Regions from separate parts of the Paenibacillus sp. J2L1-98 genome, predicted to be linked through region 2. Evidence: riboswitches for the same ligand, from Rfam matches in the RefSeq annotation. Region 2 holds a riboswitch; the other holds the start of a gene.
What was found. A riboswitch is a leader RNA that binds a small molecule or an ion and turns the genes downstream of it on or off. The one in region 2 is predicted to bind cyclic di-AMP.
Positions count from the first base shown of each region.

Region 1 (7,694 bases), on a different contig from region 2:
GCGGCAGCGCTATAATTTCAAAAGCATCGACGTCCAGCAGCCGTTGAACGTTCTTTAAGTTCTCGATTATGAAAATTTGGTTGACGAACAAGCGTTTATGGATGTCAAAAGGATCTTTATCCGGTGACGGAGTATCCAAGCCTATCATTTTTACCCTTTTTCTAATGAGCAGATCAACAAATTCCGCAGTCAAAACCGGATAATCTGTAAAATACGCTGGCTGACCATACAGCTCGGCATGGCCAGTATACAAAATGACGATTTGTTCCGCTTTGATTAGCTCCTCGTATTCTTCCTTATAGTCAATCACGCTTATTCCATATACGTCGAGCAAAACGCCGTCTCCGATAAATTTCTCCACGGAAAATTCATTTATATAACGCTGAATGTCCATTAAATGCATGGGTCCATCTATATGAGTCCCCGCATGCATATTAATGGAAAGCTGATGATTGTTGTAGCCGTCTTGGCTCATACGCTTGGATTGTTCCAATACAGTCTCCGCATCTCCCGGATATACCGGCATTCCGTCATGAATGAGATGTGTAAGATCAATGATCATACTGCATGATCTCCCTCCAAAGTTACATATGTAAAAAATAACCTATTTCAACGGATATGTATAGTCATATATTTAAAGGCTGATATGGGTTCGATTATTGAAGAGGTTTCTGAGGAGTTTGGAATGTGGATCATTCGGATTAAATCGTATGCCGTAAGGCGGCAGCCTTGGTCAAGAGCGCTTCCTTCATCACCGTTTGCTTTATCCTCTTTTGCTGAAGCGGCTTAGGCTGGAGAAAAAATGGTTCGTCTTGAAAGATTGCCAGCAATGCTTGCGTTACCGCTTTGGCTGCTAAAGCTTCGTTTTCAAGCAAGTAATAAGCAGCTTGATAGGCATAAACTTCGTGCTGCTTTAGTATGGATGCTTTCCGCTGCAGCTCTTCTTTCATGGTCATTGTCTTCATCACTACACTTATTCACCCTCCTGCCATCCCCTGTCCGACAGCAGTCCATAACATTCAAGCTGCCTGCCGGAAAACACGATCTATTGTTGATTGCGGATAATGTAACTATACAGGAATCCATTTAGTCCACCTAGTACCATGTTTCCATAGTACTTGACAGCACCCATCCGCTCCTATGTATCGCTCTGAAGTTTCCATTATATCTCCTTTATTAAAGGAGAGCTCCCCATAATTAGTTAGGGCATACCCCAACAATTCTTGAGGAAATCAAATGAGATCAACCTATTTAAGGTACGTGATTCTGCGAAAAATGATGTTCTTACAGATGGGAAAAATTGCTAGAAAAATCTTTCTCTTTGAATGTATACATTTACAAATACACCACATAATAACCTTACATCCAACGAAGGAGTGAACTTACATGAGCAGAAGAAATTCAAACACGTTAGTAGTACCGCAAGCAAAAGCAGCACTTGCACAATTGAAAACTGAAGCAGCACAACAGCTGGGTGTTACATTTTCACAAGATGGATACAACGGTAATTTATCGACTCGTGATGCAGGTTCTATCGGGGGATATATTACTAAGAAGCTGGTTCAAATCGCAGAACAACAATTAGGTCAGCGTAAATTCTAATAAATGGAAACCCCTTCATGATCTCAAGATCATGGAGGGGTTTTTTACATTCACTTGATTTCTGTGAAATCATCTAACTAGGGCCGTTATTTTTGAAGATGATAAGGTACTGTCGCGATGACCACATCTTTTTGTGTAAATAAATATGCACGGAGCATTAAACTCGTCTGGTTGTGAAGAAAATAGTGCCACCAGTGCTTGGTAATAAATTGCGGAATGAGAATGGTGATATGATCCGTTTCGGCAGTTTTCCATTCAATCGTATCAATAAATCTCATTAACGGCCTAATGATGCTCCGATAACTTGAGCGAAGTACGATAAGACGGACGCCGGGATTCCACTCTTCCCATTTCTTCTCCATCCGCTCAATATCCTCATCATCAAATCCGACGTATACGGCAACTACATTTTCCGTCAATGATTTGGCATAGCTTAACGAATGATTAACGACACGGGTAATTCCCGCAATTGGAACTACGATCGTGCTTCCTTTTATGACAGGCTTATCCTTTGCCATATTAATCCGCAATTCGTCCGCCATGTTCCGGTAGTGGCGGTGAATACCGAAAAAGATAAAAATAACGATCGGCAAAAAGATAAATACCATCCACACGTGGCTAAACTTCGTAAAGATGAAAATCAGCGTGATCGCAAGCGTCGTCAACATCCCGACCGTGTTAATGATGAATGGAAATATCCAGCCTTTTGGCTTCAATTTCAACCAGCGTACCATCATCCCCAGCTGGGATAAGGTGAATGGAATAAATACACCTACCGCATACAGCGGAATTAAATTTTCGGTATTGCCGTGGAAAGCAATAACAAGCAGCGCCGATAAGACGCCTAAAATAATAATGCCATTTGAAAATCCTAAACGGTCCCCGCGAGCCATAAACATATTCGGCATGTATTTATCCTTTGCCAGCATGAAGGCGAGCAATGGGAAAGCAGCATAAGCTGTATTGGCTGCCAGAAACAAAATCAGAGCGGTTACTGCCTGTATACTATAATAAATTACCCCTCTGCCGAATGTTGCATTCGCAATTTGCGAAACAACCGTTTCTTTTTCATTCGGAGTAATGCCGTACCAATAGGCAAGCAGGCTGATCCCGATAAACATCGCACCGAGAATCGTACCCATCATAATAAGAGTAGCGGCCGCATTGCGTTCAGCCGGCTGTTTAAAGTTAGGAATAGCATTGGACATCGCTTCAACGCCGGTAAGGGCCGAACACCCTGAGCTAAATGCCTTTAATAACAAAAACAAGCTGATATTCGAGACGGTTGCGCCCATCTCTGGAGCAGCGGCATGAATGCCTCCGGCTGCATATTTGATAATACCGGAAATGATAAGCACGAAAATGGCTATTACAAACAAATATACCGGAAATGCTAACACGGATGCGGACTCTGTAATTCCTCGCAAATTGATAATGGTCAGCACCAAGATCATCACTAACGCAATTAAAACACGATGATCATGAAGAGATGGAAAAGCTGAAGTAATAGCGTCTGTACCGGCAGATGTGCTGACGGCAACCGTTAGAATATAATCGACAAGGAGCGAACCACCGGCTAACAGACCTGTTGAAACGCCCAAATTGTCTTTGGCTACGATATAAGCGCCGCCACCCGTCGGATAAGAAAAGATGGTCTGACGATAGGATAAAATTAAGACTAATAACAGTCCGAGCACAGCGAGCGATATCGGAATCGAATACCAAACGGCTGCAAATCCTACCGCCATTAACACAAGCAAAATTTGCTCCGTGCCGTAAGCGACCGATGAGAGCGCATCTGATGACAATACGGCGAGCGCTTTAAGCTTGCTTAGCTTTTCACCTTCGATTTCTGTGCTTTTCATTGGACGTCCGATTAGTAATCGTTTAAATCTGCTTACCATGATGATGCCCCATTTCTTATCACTGGATATTTAAAATTAAACACCGTGATCAAACTCTCCATATATCTTGTTCGCCCGTTCATTTGTTATACACCTATTCATCAGCCATTTAAACCATTTAAACACAAGTAAATCATAATTTTGGACAAAAAAAAGCCGCAGGAAAGTAAGGACTTTCCCACGGCTTTACCAAAATAGTTTGGCAGGTCGTGAATAATTCCTCTTCTGGACGCTTACGAGGTTAGCTGTCGGATTCGGGCGCAAAAGTCGCCCTACACTTAACAAAAGCCAAGTGATTCACCCCTGAGATCAGATCGGTTGATCTGTCCTCTATGGTTCCCCCGTTTCTTCTTCAGAACTCAGCGATAAAGGTTAATTATTGAACAAGATATGATGATTGATCACGAATTGAATCATACTCCTTCCAAAAAGTGTTGTAAAGGAACAGATACAATCAAATTGATTTGAAATATCACCTTGTATAATCGATTAAACGCTTACATCCCGTTCAATCTTTCCATATCGTTCTAATGCTCCATCTCACAGTAACGGATCTTGAGATTATATCTCAAGATCCGTTACTGCACCTTTTGATGCCGATGATACGAGCTTCGCATACTTGGCAAGCACACCCGATTTATATTTAAGCGGAGGCTTGATCCAATGATTTGCTCTTGCTTCCAGCTCCTGTGGCGTGATATCAAATTGTATTTCCTGCGCCTCGCTGTCAATGGTTATCATATCCCCTTCTTGCAAAAATGCAATCGGCCCGCCTACCTGAGCCTCCGGCGATACATGACCTACAACAAAGCCGTGCGAACCGCCCGAGAACCGTCCGTCTGTAAGCAGAGCAACCTCGCCGCCTAAGCCTTTTCCTATAATTAATGCGGTTACCGAAAGCATTTCCGGCATACCGGGCCCGCCTTTTGGTCCAGCGTACCTGATGACCAGCACATCCCCTTTAACGATTTCGTCATTCGAAATGGCTATTGTCGCTTCTTCCTCGCTATTATAGACGCGTGCGGGGCCCGAGAATTTCAGCTTTTTTAAACCTGACATTTTTGCCACTGCGCCCTCAGGAGCAAGATTGCCTCTCAGCACAACCAGTGGACCCGTTGGTTTCAGCGGACTCTCGAACGGACGTATGACCTGTTGATTTTCTTTCAGAGGCTGTGCTTCAGCCAAGTTTTCAGCAATTGTTTTTCCTGTGACCGTAGGACAATCGCCATGGAGCAGACCTTTTTCAAGCAGCATTTTCATAACGCCCGGTACGCCGCCATTATCATTCAGATCCTGCATGACATATTTGCCGCTTGGCTTTAAATCAGCAAGATGAGGCACTTGTTTACGAATCCGTTCAAAATCGTCTAAAGTTAAATCAACCTCAACCGAGTGCGCCATTGCCATGAGATGAAGCAGAGCATTCGTTGATCCCCCAAGGGCCATAATGAGGGTGATTGCATTTTCGAACGCTTTTTTTGTCATAATGTCGCGCGGCCGTATATCTTTCTCAAGAAGCTTGATAACGGTTCTTCCCGCCTCTGCGCATTCAACTGCTTTATAGGAAGAAATGGCAGGCGTGGATGAAGATCCGGGTAAGCTCATCCCTAAAGCTTCGACCGCAGACGCCATTGTATTCGCTGTATACATCCCGCCGCAAGCGCCCGCACCCGGACATACCTGGCATTCCACTTCATGAAGCTCTTCATCCGTTAATTTTCCTTCTTGATATTGTCCTACCGCCTCAAATGCCGTAACGATATCCACATCTTTACCGTTCAGCTTTCCTGGTTGGATCGTTCCTCCGTAGACGTAAACAGCTGGTAAATTCATTCTGCCGATCGCCATCATGCAAGCTGGTGTATTTTTGTCACAGCCGCCAATTGCAACCAAGCCATCAAAGCGCTCGGCGTTTACTACAATCTCAATCGAATCGGCAATGACCTCCCTGCTTGGCAGTGAGAACAGCATCCCTTCATGTCCCATCGAAATGCCATCAGACACTGTAATCGTGTTGAAAATCAATGGAGCGCCGCCATGAGTGCGTACTCCTTCTTTTGCTTGCAGAGCCAATTTATCGATATGAACGTTACAAGGCGTTACCTCGCTCCACGTGCTTGCCACTCCGATCATAGGCTTTTTGAAATCTTCATCCTGGAATCCGACCGCTCTTAGCATGGCACGGTTAGGAACACGGTTTACACCCTCACTAATAACTTTGCTGCGAATACGCAAATCCTTTTCGTTTGACATCGGTGTCACTCCTTTTTTGTTATGTAGAATACATTTTTTAAATGCCGGTTTTTTCCATGCACTTTACCTTTGTATAATTCCCATGATGAACCTCGACTAGTCCTTGAACCTGGTCGTAATACCAGCCTTTTTGAATTAAGTCATTCAACTCTAATTCTACGATGTATGTTACAGAAACAAGGGATTGCCGCCGGCTATGTCGAATAGTGTCGGGAGTCATTATTCATGAATGAACCAGACGAATTCGAGAGGATAGGAGGATGACGGCATATGTCGTTCTTGTTCAACGCCGGCGATTATCCGACATGCCCCGGCTGTTATTTGATGAAAAATACAGACGGTCACATCCTCTATGTCGGCAAATCCAAAAACTTACGGAGCCGGTTACGCTCATATTTTACGAGAAATCACGCTGACAGAAAAATTAAGCAGCTTGTCGGCGAAATTTCATCCATTGAAGTGGTGCTCGTAAATAACGAAGCCGAGAGCCTACTTCTTGAGAACAACCTCATCAAAATACATAAACCTCCTTACAATCGGGCGTTAAAACGGGATAACAGCGGTTACGCTTATTTACAGCTTACCAATGAGCCTTTTCCGCGACTGGATGTGTATTACCGGAATCGCAGACGGAAACAGACCGGCTTCGCAACCGAAGAAGTAAACCGTTTGGGCCCTTTCAAAAGCGCCGGCTTCCGGGATGCTCTCCTTGAATTTGTAACGGAGCATTACGGCCTCCGCACCTGCAAGACGATGCCCAAGCAAGTTTGCCTGCTGTATCATATCGGGAAATGCAGCGGAATTTGCGAACGTAAAATATCGGAGCAGGATTATTTGGAACGTACGCGTCAAGCATCGGAGCTGCTCGCTAATCGGGGGCTAGGACTGATCGAAACCTTATACGCCCGAATGGAAGTTTATGCCGGCCAGCTTGAGTTTGAAAAGGCGCAGCGGATGCTTCTGAGCATACGCAATCTGGAACAGGCATCAGACAAGCAGATCGTAGACCGCGAGGCCGTTATCGATCAGGATGTGCTTTACTTCGGGGAAACCCATGTGCTGGTTGCGAAGGTTCAAGAAGGCATGCTATGCGATATTCAAATGCTGGAGCTTGACCAAGCGGATGGCGAATCGGCTTGCGACCGGTTTTTATTAGCCCGATATGACGGGGAGAAACCAGATGAATTGATTGTGAACGCAATTGATAACCGCAAGAAAGTTAGTACTTCCTTAAATCGCAGGGGGAAAAAGCCAATGATCATCACACAGCCCAAACGGGGTCTCAAATACGATTTGCTGCAGTTGTGCAAAAAAAACTATGAGTATCGAATAAACCGGAATTGATCCTAGCGAAAAGAAAAGACAAACTTCCCGGAAGAGAAGCTTGTCCAAATCTTACACGTTGGCATTCACTTTAAACGACACGGCTTAAAAAATGCTTTAAAAACCGGTCTGCGTCCACTTCGATGCAGACATCCATATTCGGGCCCGAACCAGGAATGCTTCTAAGATCTCCTACTGTTCTGCCGAGCGAATGCACCCCTTCTACATCAACCTGCACATGCATCGGAACGGTTTTCACAAAATCCGTGTTGATGGCTACGCCAACCGCCAAAGGATCGTGCAGCGCGCACCCGCCTATTCCGGGATAGAAATCTTCATAGGCGCCAATGTAGAATTCCGTCATATCGGCGAGCAAATGACCGATCCGGGTATTTTTATCCCGCCAGCTTTGCAGCTCCTCAAGGGGAAGCAGCGTCTTCATTGTCACGTCGAGACCTACAAGTGTAATCGGAATGCCGGAGCGGAACACGTACTCGGCCGCTTCCGGATCGGCATAAATGTTTGCTTCGGCTGAAGGGGTAATATTCCCGTGCACCGTTACCGCTCCACCCATGATGACGACCTTGTCAACAAGACCGACAATCTCCGGCG
Region 1 covers NZ_JBWDNW010000001.1:706,883-714,576, forward strand. Annotated here, with positions in the region: gene AC0YNZ_RS03305 (cyclase family protein) at 1-562, opposite strand, end outside; gene AC0YNZ_RS03310 (hypothetical protein) at 702-968, opposite strand; gene AC0YNZ_RS03315 (alpha/beta-type small acid-soluble spore protein) at 1,387-1,602, shown strand; gene AC0YNZ_RS03320 (APC family permease) at 1,689-3,506, opposite strand; cyclic di-AMP (ydaO/yuaA leader) riboswitch at 3,722-3,881, opposite strand; gene ilvD (dihydroxy-acid dehydratase) at 4,068-5,759, opposite strand; gene AC0YNZ_RS03330 (GIY-YIG nuclease family protein) at 6,030-7,103, shown strand; gene AC0YNZ_RS03335 (nucleoside hydrolase) at 7,174-7,694, opposite strand, start outside.
Region 1: it holds a riboswitch for cyclic di-AMP, as region 2 does, so the genes downstream of both, AC0YNZ_RS03320 (APC family permease) here and AC0YNZ_RS27150 (ubiquitin-like domain-containing protein) in region 2, are expected to answer to the same signal.

Region 2 (7,694 bases):
TAAATAATAAGCATATCATAGGCGCAGCCTTTTACGATAGATAGAACTAACGTTGAAATTATTCCAATGAATACCGATTATTAAAAAGGAGCGGCTTAAATCGTGTCAGAACAAATAACTTTAGCAGCCAATGAACGGCTTGATGATTTAATGACGGAATCAGGCCTGAAAATTATACAAAGCCGGGAAGTGTTCAGTTTTTCGCTCGATGCTGTGCTGCTTTCCCGGTTCGCAAGCGTGCCGAAGCACGGTCGCATCGTTGATTTATGTACTGGTAACGGAGTAATTCCTATGCTTCTCACCACTCGGACAAATGCGAAAATCGATGCAGTTGAAATTCAACCGAGGCTGGCGGATATGGCGAGAAGAAGCATAATGCTCAATCAGTTGACGGAGCAAATTACGGTTATTGAGCAGGATTTGAGATTGTACCCGAAGTTGGCGGGGAATGGGGTATATGATGCGGTAACGGTTAATCCGCCTTATATGCCGGTAACGGCAGGCGATCAAAATGAGAATGAACATTATGCGATTGCCAGGCATGAAATCCACTGTACGCTTGATGATGTTGCAGAGGCATGCTCACGGCTGGTTCGGCCTGGGGGGAAAGTGTCTATGGTTCACCGTCCATCACGCTTGCTTGATATCGTGGAAACGATGCGCAAATGGAGGCTTGAGCCGAAGCGGATCCAATTTGTTCATCCACATGCGAATGCTGAAGCCAATATGGTGTTAATAGAAGCTATGCGGGATGGAAAACCTGATATTAAGCTTCTTCCGCCTATTATGGTATATGAGAATGGGGTGCAGATCGTATGAATGTACAGAAAAGCTTCTCGGAAGCTGCCAGCGAAAGCTCAGGCAGCCTGTATTTAGTCGCAACGCCTATAGGTAATTTAGAGGATATGACCTTTCGCGCGATTCGCACACTAAAGGAAGTGCAGCTGATCGCCGCGGAGGATACCAGGCAAACGCGGAAGCTGCTTACGCATTTTGAAATCGGTACACGTATCGTTAGCTATCATGAGCATAATAAGCGTGCAAGCGGACCTGAGCTGATCAGATTGCTGCTGGAAGGACAATCGATTGCACTAGTAAGCGATGCGGGACTGCCTGCCATATCTGATCCCGGTGCAGATCTTGTGAAGGAAGCAGTTGAAAACAATATCCCCGTTATTCCTATTCCCGGCGCAAATGCCGCGTTGTCCGCTCTTATTATGTCGGGCTTGCCGACTGACCGTTTTTTATTCGCCGGCTTTCCGCCGCGTGAGCGAAAATCGTTAATGAAGTGGCTGCAGCATATGCAAGCCCAAAAAGGAACTCTGCTTTTTTATGAATCACCGCACCGAATAAGTAAAACGCTCGATGCTCTTCAGGAATGTTTGGGTGATCGTCAGACAGCCTGTGTCAGAGAGCTGACGAAGCGCCATGAAGAAGCGGTTCGCGGGCGGGTATCGGAATGTATCAGCTGGTTTGCGGAGCATCCGCCGCAGGGTGAATTTTGCATTGTAGTGGAAGGGGCAGAGGGATCCGGCGCAAGTGAACAACAAGCAGACGATATTTGGTGGTCAGAGCTTGACCTTGCTGCTCATGTCGCTCATTATGAGGAGCAATACGACAGGAAGGAAGCGATTAAGATGGTAGCTGTTGATCGCGGATTGCCGAAGCGGGATGTGTATAATGAAGTAAATAGATAGAAAGCAGTCATAAAGGGATGAAGCAGACAAAAAAAAGACCTTCCTGGCCGGGTTCAAGCGCAGGAAGGTATCAAGGAGTATAAAAAAGGTTAGAATTAACAAGTTGATAAGTACAGTATAACTGATTTTTTTTATTTTGTCACAGGTGTTGGCATTTCTGACAAACAAATATGACAAACAATTTTTCCTTTGAAGTAAGATACGTTCTCTGCATTGCCGCAGAAGATGCATGCAGGCTCGTATTTCTTAAGCATAATGCGCTCGCCATCTACGTAGATTTCAAGTGCATCTTTTTCGCCTATACCGAGCGTACGTCTCAATTCGATCGGTATAACGACGCGTCCCAGCTCATCAACCTTACGAACAATACCAGTAGATTTCATCATAATCTATCATTGCCCCTTTCAAAATGTATTTCGTCATCGTTCGACATTGTTTTTACTTTTATGATTACTATAATACCAACGATTACCATAATAGTCAACCAAGAATATTCCCCGGAAGAGCCGTAGGAACAAGTATTTGACTAGATATAAGGTTCATATTACTCTGTAATAGAATACAACAGCTTCGACATTTTGGAAACTAATTTACGACAACGTTCGACATTAGTCTCATGTTTTGTGTCGAAAATATGAACAAAGGAGATGAGAACTGATGAAGCAACAGTTGACCGAAGAGAAAGTTTTTAAGGACCCTGTCCATCATTATATTTATGTGCAGGACCAGACGATTTGGGATCTGATTAACACGAAGGAGTTTCAGCGGTTGCGGAGGATACGACAATTAGGAACTTCCTATTTGACCTTCCATGGCGCTGAGCACAGCAGATTTTCGCATTCACTCGGCGTTTACGAAATAACGCGTAAAATTATTTCTCAATTCGAACGCAACGGCTATCCCGATTGGCCTGCCGAGGAAAGGCTGGTCTCACTCTGTGCGGCACTGCTGCATGATGTCGGTCACGGTCCGTTCTCCCACTCCTTAGAAGAAGTATTCGACACGGATCACGAACAGTGGACATGTAAAATATTGCTTGAAGATACAGAAATTAATCGCGTGCTGCGGGCTGTATCGGAACAATTTCCCGAGCAGGTAGCGGCTGTCATTCAAAAGACATACCCAAAGCCCATCGTCGTAAGTCTCATTTCAAGCCAAATGGATGCTGACCGAATGGACTATTTACTTAGAGACGCTTATTTTACCGGTGTAAATTACGGTACTTTCGATTTAGAGCGGATACTGCGCGTATTACGCCCTTATAAAGGGCAAATTGTAGTAAAAGAGAGCGGAATGCACGCCGTAGAGCATTATTTGATGTCCAGATATCAAATGTATTGGCAGATTTACTTCCATCCAGTTACAAGAAGCTCTGAAATTATTTTACGTCAAATATTTCGTAGAGCGCAGGAGCTTTATGTGGGTGGCTATGTATTTAATTGGATGCCAAGCTCGATTAAGGTGCTGCTTCATAATACGATGACGGTGCATGATTATCTGAAACTGGATGAAGCACTCATTCAGACTGCCTTCACGCAATGGGCGGAGGAGCAGGATTTGCTGCTAAGCGATCTGTGCGACCGTTTTCTGCACCGTCATTTATATAAGTACATAACCATTGAAAATCCCGATGAAACGCTATTAAATGAAATTAGTGATTGTTTCTCTTCTATTGGAATGAATCCGGATTATCATATGGAGATTGATTTCCCGTTTGACCTGCCATACGACGTATATCGACCTGATAAAAAAGATGGCGAAAAGAAAGAAAAAGCGCCGATTTTGTTGTTAGACGGGCAGGATGAAATAAGTGAAATTTCTGCCAAATCCGACATTGTTCGCTCTATTACCGGTCTGCATCAGGGACAATACCATTTGTACTACCCGGAAGAGCCGCTCAAAAAAAATATGAACCGGATACCTGATTCTTTGAAAAAATTGTTCAAACTCGACTGAAGGAGCCTGACATCAATATGACATTACTTTTCGATACACATACCCATTTAGACTCATATAAGTTCGATGAAGATCGTGACGAAGTCATTCAGCGCGCAAAAGATGCAGGCGTGCATATGCTCCTCAATATTGGCTTTAACCGTGAAACGATTCCGACGACGATCGCGCTCGCCGAGCAGTACGAGTTCATTTACGCGGCTGTCGGCTGGCATCCTGTGGACAGCATAGATATGCTTCCGGAGGATTTAGAATGGATTGAACGGCTATGCGCGCATGAGAAGGTTGTTGCCATCGGCGAAATCGGTCTTGATTATCACTGGGATACCTCGCCTAAAGACGTTCAGCAGCGTGTATTTCGCGAACAGATCCGTCTTGCGCGCAAAGTAGGGAAGAGGGTCGTTATTCACAATCGCGATGCTCACGAGGATGTTGTCCGAATTCTTCAAGAGGAAAATGCAGCCGAGGTCGGAGGCGTCATGCATTGCTACTCAGGCAGCTGGGAAACCGCAAAACGGTGCCTGGATATGAACTTCTATATTTCGTTCGGAGGACCTGTTACTTTCCAAAATGCAAGGGTGCCCAAAGAGGTGCTTAAACAGGTTCCGCTCGACCGGCTTTTGATTGAAACCGACGCTCCATATTTGGCCCCTCACCCGTTCAGAGGGAAGCGAAATGAGTCCTCCTATGTGTCCTTAGTTGCAGAGACAGCAGCGGAATTATTAGGCAAAACGGTGGAAGAAATAGGCGCAATTACGACCGAAAACGGTAAAAAATGTTTTGGTATTGTCTGAGAATGAGAGAAATGAGGAGAATTTAAGACCTTTATCGCGTAAAAACTAATTTTTATATCGATTATCGCTTATTTTTTCCGTCTTTATTCACCTTTTTCGCTTAAATCGTCTTTTATCGTATCTTTACAATTGACCTCGTATGAGGGTATGATTCAACTCAGAGCATAACATTTTGTATTGGATTTCCAGTTTGCGCTTAATCTCCACTTTGGAGAGCGGGGGAACCAGATGCGGGAATTTATACCGCATTTTGAATTCTTCAGGGGTGAATTTCGGAGCCTTTGCCATGAGCATTGTGTAACGAATAGGGCGACTCTCTTGCCCGAATCCGTCAGCTAACCTCGTAAGCGTTTATAGAGAGTGATCAACCTCGTGCATCCATTTTTCCGTATCCCAGAGTAGTAATACCCGGGAAGCCACGAAACAGATCCTCTGTCGACGGCTTCTTTTTATTTTCGAATAATCGGGAATTTGTCGACATAGGGATTAAAGATGGGGGTGGGAGGTTCGGCAGCAGTTCTGGATTGCGTGCTTGCACGCCAATATACTATAGTCGCGTCAGTTGTATCATGCGTAAAACTTGGCGGCGGGGCTATGAAGGAGGACCGATGAAGTGGGAATACTCCAGGTTAAGGACACCCATGGGAAACGATCATCCAGCATGTCTTTCGCATTGCGATGGAAGCGTGAAAACTTGCGTTTGATTCTTTTGAGTGCTACTATCTCAATCGCTATGACTTTCATGTTTTTGGTGTTGTTGTACGGAACGGCTGTCAAAAGCGTCTCCGTAGTAGTGAACGGACAAGAAACCATTGTGGAAACGAAGCAATGGGTCCTGCAACGCCTACTGGATGAACAAGCTATCGCAATTGGACCACATGATGAGGTGTCTAAACCGCTTAATGCGGCAATAAAGGACGGAGATCGTATCGAGGTAACTCATGCGGTACCGGTAATTGTGAAAGCTGATGGCAAGACCTCTACTGTGTACACGACAGAGAGAACAGTAAAGGCAGCGATCGAGGAATTACATATTCCAGTTCGTAGTCAAGATAAAGTAGTACCGCCGCTTAATACCGCAGTAAATGCGGAATTGACGGTAACAGTAGTGCGCGTCGACACGAAAGTATCGGAAACGGAACGCGCGATGCCATTCTCTATCGTGAAGAAGAAGGATCCGACACTGGAAGCGGGCAAGGAAAAGCTCGTGCAAACCGGTAAACAAGGTCTTATTGTAGAACATATCGAGAAGCAGTATGAGGACGGAGTTCTCATTTCGAAGAAGATGGTCAGCAAGGTTGTCGAGACGGCGGCTGTTGATCAGGTTATCGCTATCGGAACGAAGAAGGAAGAGCCTAAGGTAACGGTTCTCTCGAACAGAAGCACAAGCATGGCTTCGCTTACGAAGAGCGGTGTCACGTTTAAGGCAAGGAAAGTGCTTAAGAACGTCACGTTGACTGCTTACTCAGCAGGCGTAGCTTCTACAGGCAAGGATGAAAGCCATCCGCAATACGGAATTACAGCATCAGGAGCCCGTGTGCAAGAGGGACGGACTATAGCCGTTGATCCTGAGATTATTCCGATTGGCTGGTGGGTTTACATTGAAGGCATTGGCTTCCGCCGGGCTGAGGATAAGGGCAGCGCGATTAAAGGCAACAAAATCGATGTATACTTTGACAGCACTAAGATTGCAAACAAGTTCGGCAGAAAGAAAGGCATCACTGTATATGTGCTGGGGCCGAATAGACCTACCTCAAGCTGATGAGCGGGTTACCATCATTTTATCGTAATATTTAATTAAATATGCCATCATAAGGAGAGGCACTGCCTCTTCTTTTTGCATGTTTGCGGGCTTATTAGAATTTATAAAGAAGGGAATGATCTTGATGATCAAAGAGATCATTGTCGTTGAAGGTAAAGATGACACCGTAGCAATAAAACGGGCGGTAGATGCGGATACCATAGAGACGAACGGCTCGGCCATCGGTGAGGACGTGCTGAGAAGAATCGCGCTGGCGAACGAGCGTCGCGGCGTCATTATATTTACTGATCCCGACCATGCGGGAGAACGTATCCGCAAAATAGTCGCCCGTCACGCACCCGGGTGCAAGCATGCTTTTTTACCGCAGGAGAAAGCTTTGTACAAAGGGGATATCGGCATTGAAAACGCGAGTCCCGAAGCGATTCGTACAGCGCTCTCAGAGCTGCGTACAGAGTCGGCGGACGGAGCGGGAGAAATTAGCTGGGAAGACTTAATGGATGCAGGCCTAATCGTCCATCCGGACGCGTCCAATCGGCGCCTGGTTATAGGCAAGCTGCTTGGCATCGGTTATGCGAACGGCAAGCAGTTTTATAAACGTTGTACAAGCTTTCGAATTTCCAAAGCAGAATTTACGGAGGCGTTCCGTCAAATGGAAGAGGAACTGGAGGGATAGCGGGATGAGCGGACAAGAGCATACTGAGCAAAGCAAGACAGCGGTAAAATCGGCTTCGGTAGAGGTGGCCACGCCCAAACGGACCAAAGAGATCATTGCCAAATACGGCTTCTCTTTCAAGAAGAGCTTAGGACAAAACTTTCTGATTGACCAAAATATTTTGAACAACATCGTAGCGGCTGCCGAGCTTGATGAAACAAAGGGCGCACTGGAGATCGGGCCCGGTATTGGCGCGCTCACGCAGCGGCTTGCCGAGGCCGCAGGGAAGGTGACGGCCGTAGAAATCGATAATCGGCTTATTCCGATTCTAAGGGATGTACTCGCCGAAGAGAACAATACGACTGTGATTCACGGCGATGTGCTGAAGCTTGATCTGAAGCAGCTGTTCGAAGAGCAGTTTGCCGGCGTTACCGGCGTCAGCGTCGTCGCGAATTTGCCTTATTATGTGACTACGCCGATTCTGATGAAGCTGCTTGAAGAGAAGCTGCCGCTTGAGCACATCGTCGTCATGATTCAGAAGGAGGTAGCTGAGCGGATGGCCGCTAAGCCGGGCGGCAAGGAGTATGGCAGCCTTAGCGTTGCCGTACAGTATTACTGCGTGCCAAAGGTCGTCTGTACGGTGCCGCATACGGTGTTTATTCCACAGCCAAATGTCGATTCGGCTGTCATCAAGCTATCCTTGCGCGATAAGCCGGCTGTCGATGTGCCTGACGAGGATCATTTCTTCCGGGTCGTACAAGCCAGCTTCGCGCAGCGCCGGAAGACGCTGGCGAACAATCTGACGGCATTTGTAGGAAAAGATCGGCGCGAGGCAT
Region 2 covers NZ_JBWDNW010000026.1:6,826-14,519, forward strand. Annotated here, with positions in the region: gene AC0YNZ_RS27125 (tRNA1(Val) (adenine(37)-N6)-methyltransferase) at 151-819, shown strand; gene rsmI (16S rRNA (cytidine(1402)-2'-O)-methyltransferase) at 816-1,697, shown strand; gene AC0YNZ_RS27135 (AbrB/MazE/SpoVT family DNA-binding domain-containing protein) at 1,829-2,083, opposite strand; gene AC0YNZ_RS27140 (HD domain-containing protein) at 2,355-3,653, shown strand; gene AC0YNZ_RS27145 (TatD family hydrolase) at 3,671-4,444, shown strand; cyclic di-AMP (ydaO/yuaA leader) riboswitch at 4,628-4,810, shown strand; gene AC0YNZ_RS27150 (ubiquitin-like domain-containing protein) at 5,058-6,206, shown strand; gene rnmV (ribonuclease M5) at 6,331-6,879, shown strand; gene rsmA (16S rRNA (adenine(1518)-N(6)/adenine(1519)-N(6))-dimethyltransferase RsmA) at 6,884-7,694, shown strand, end outside.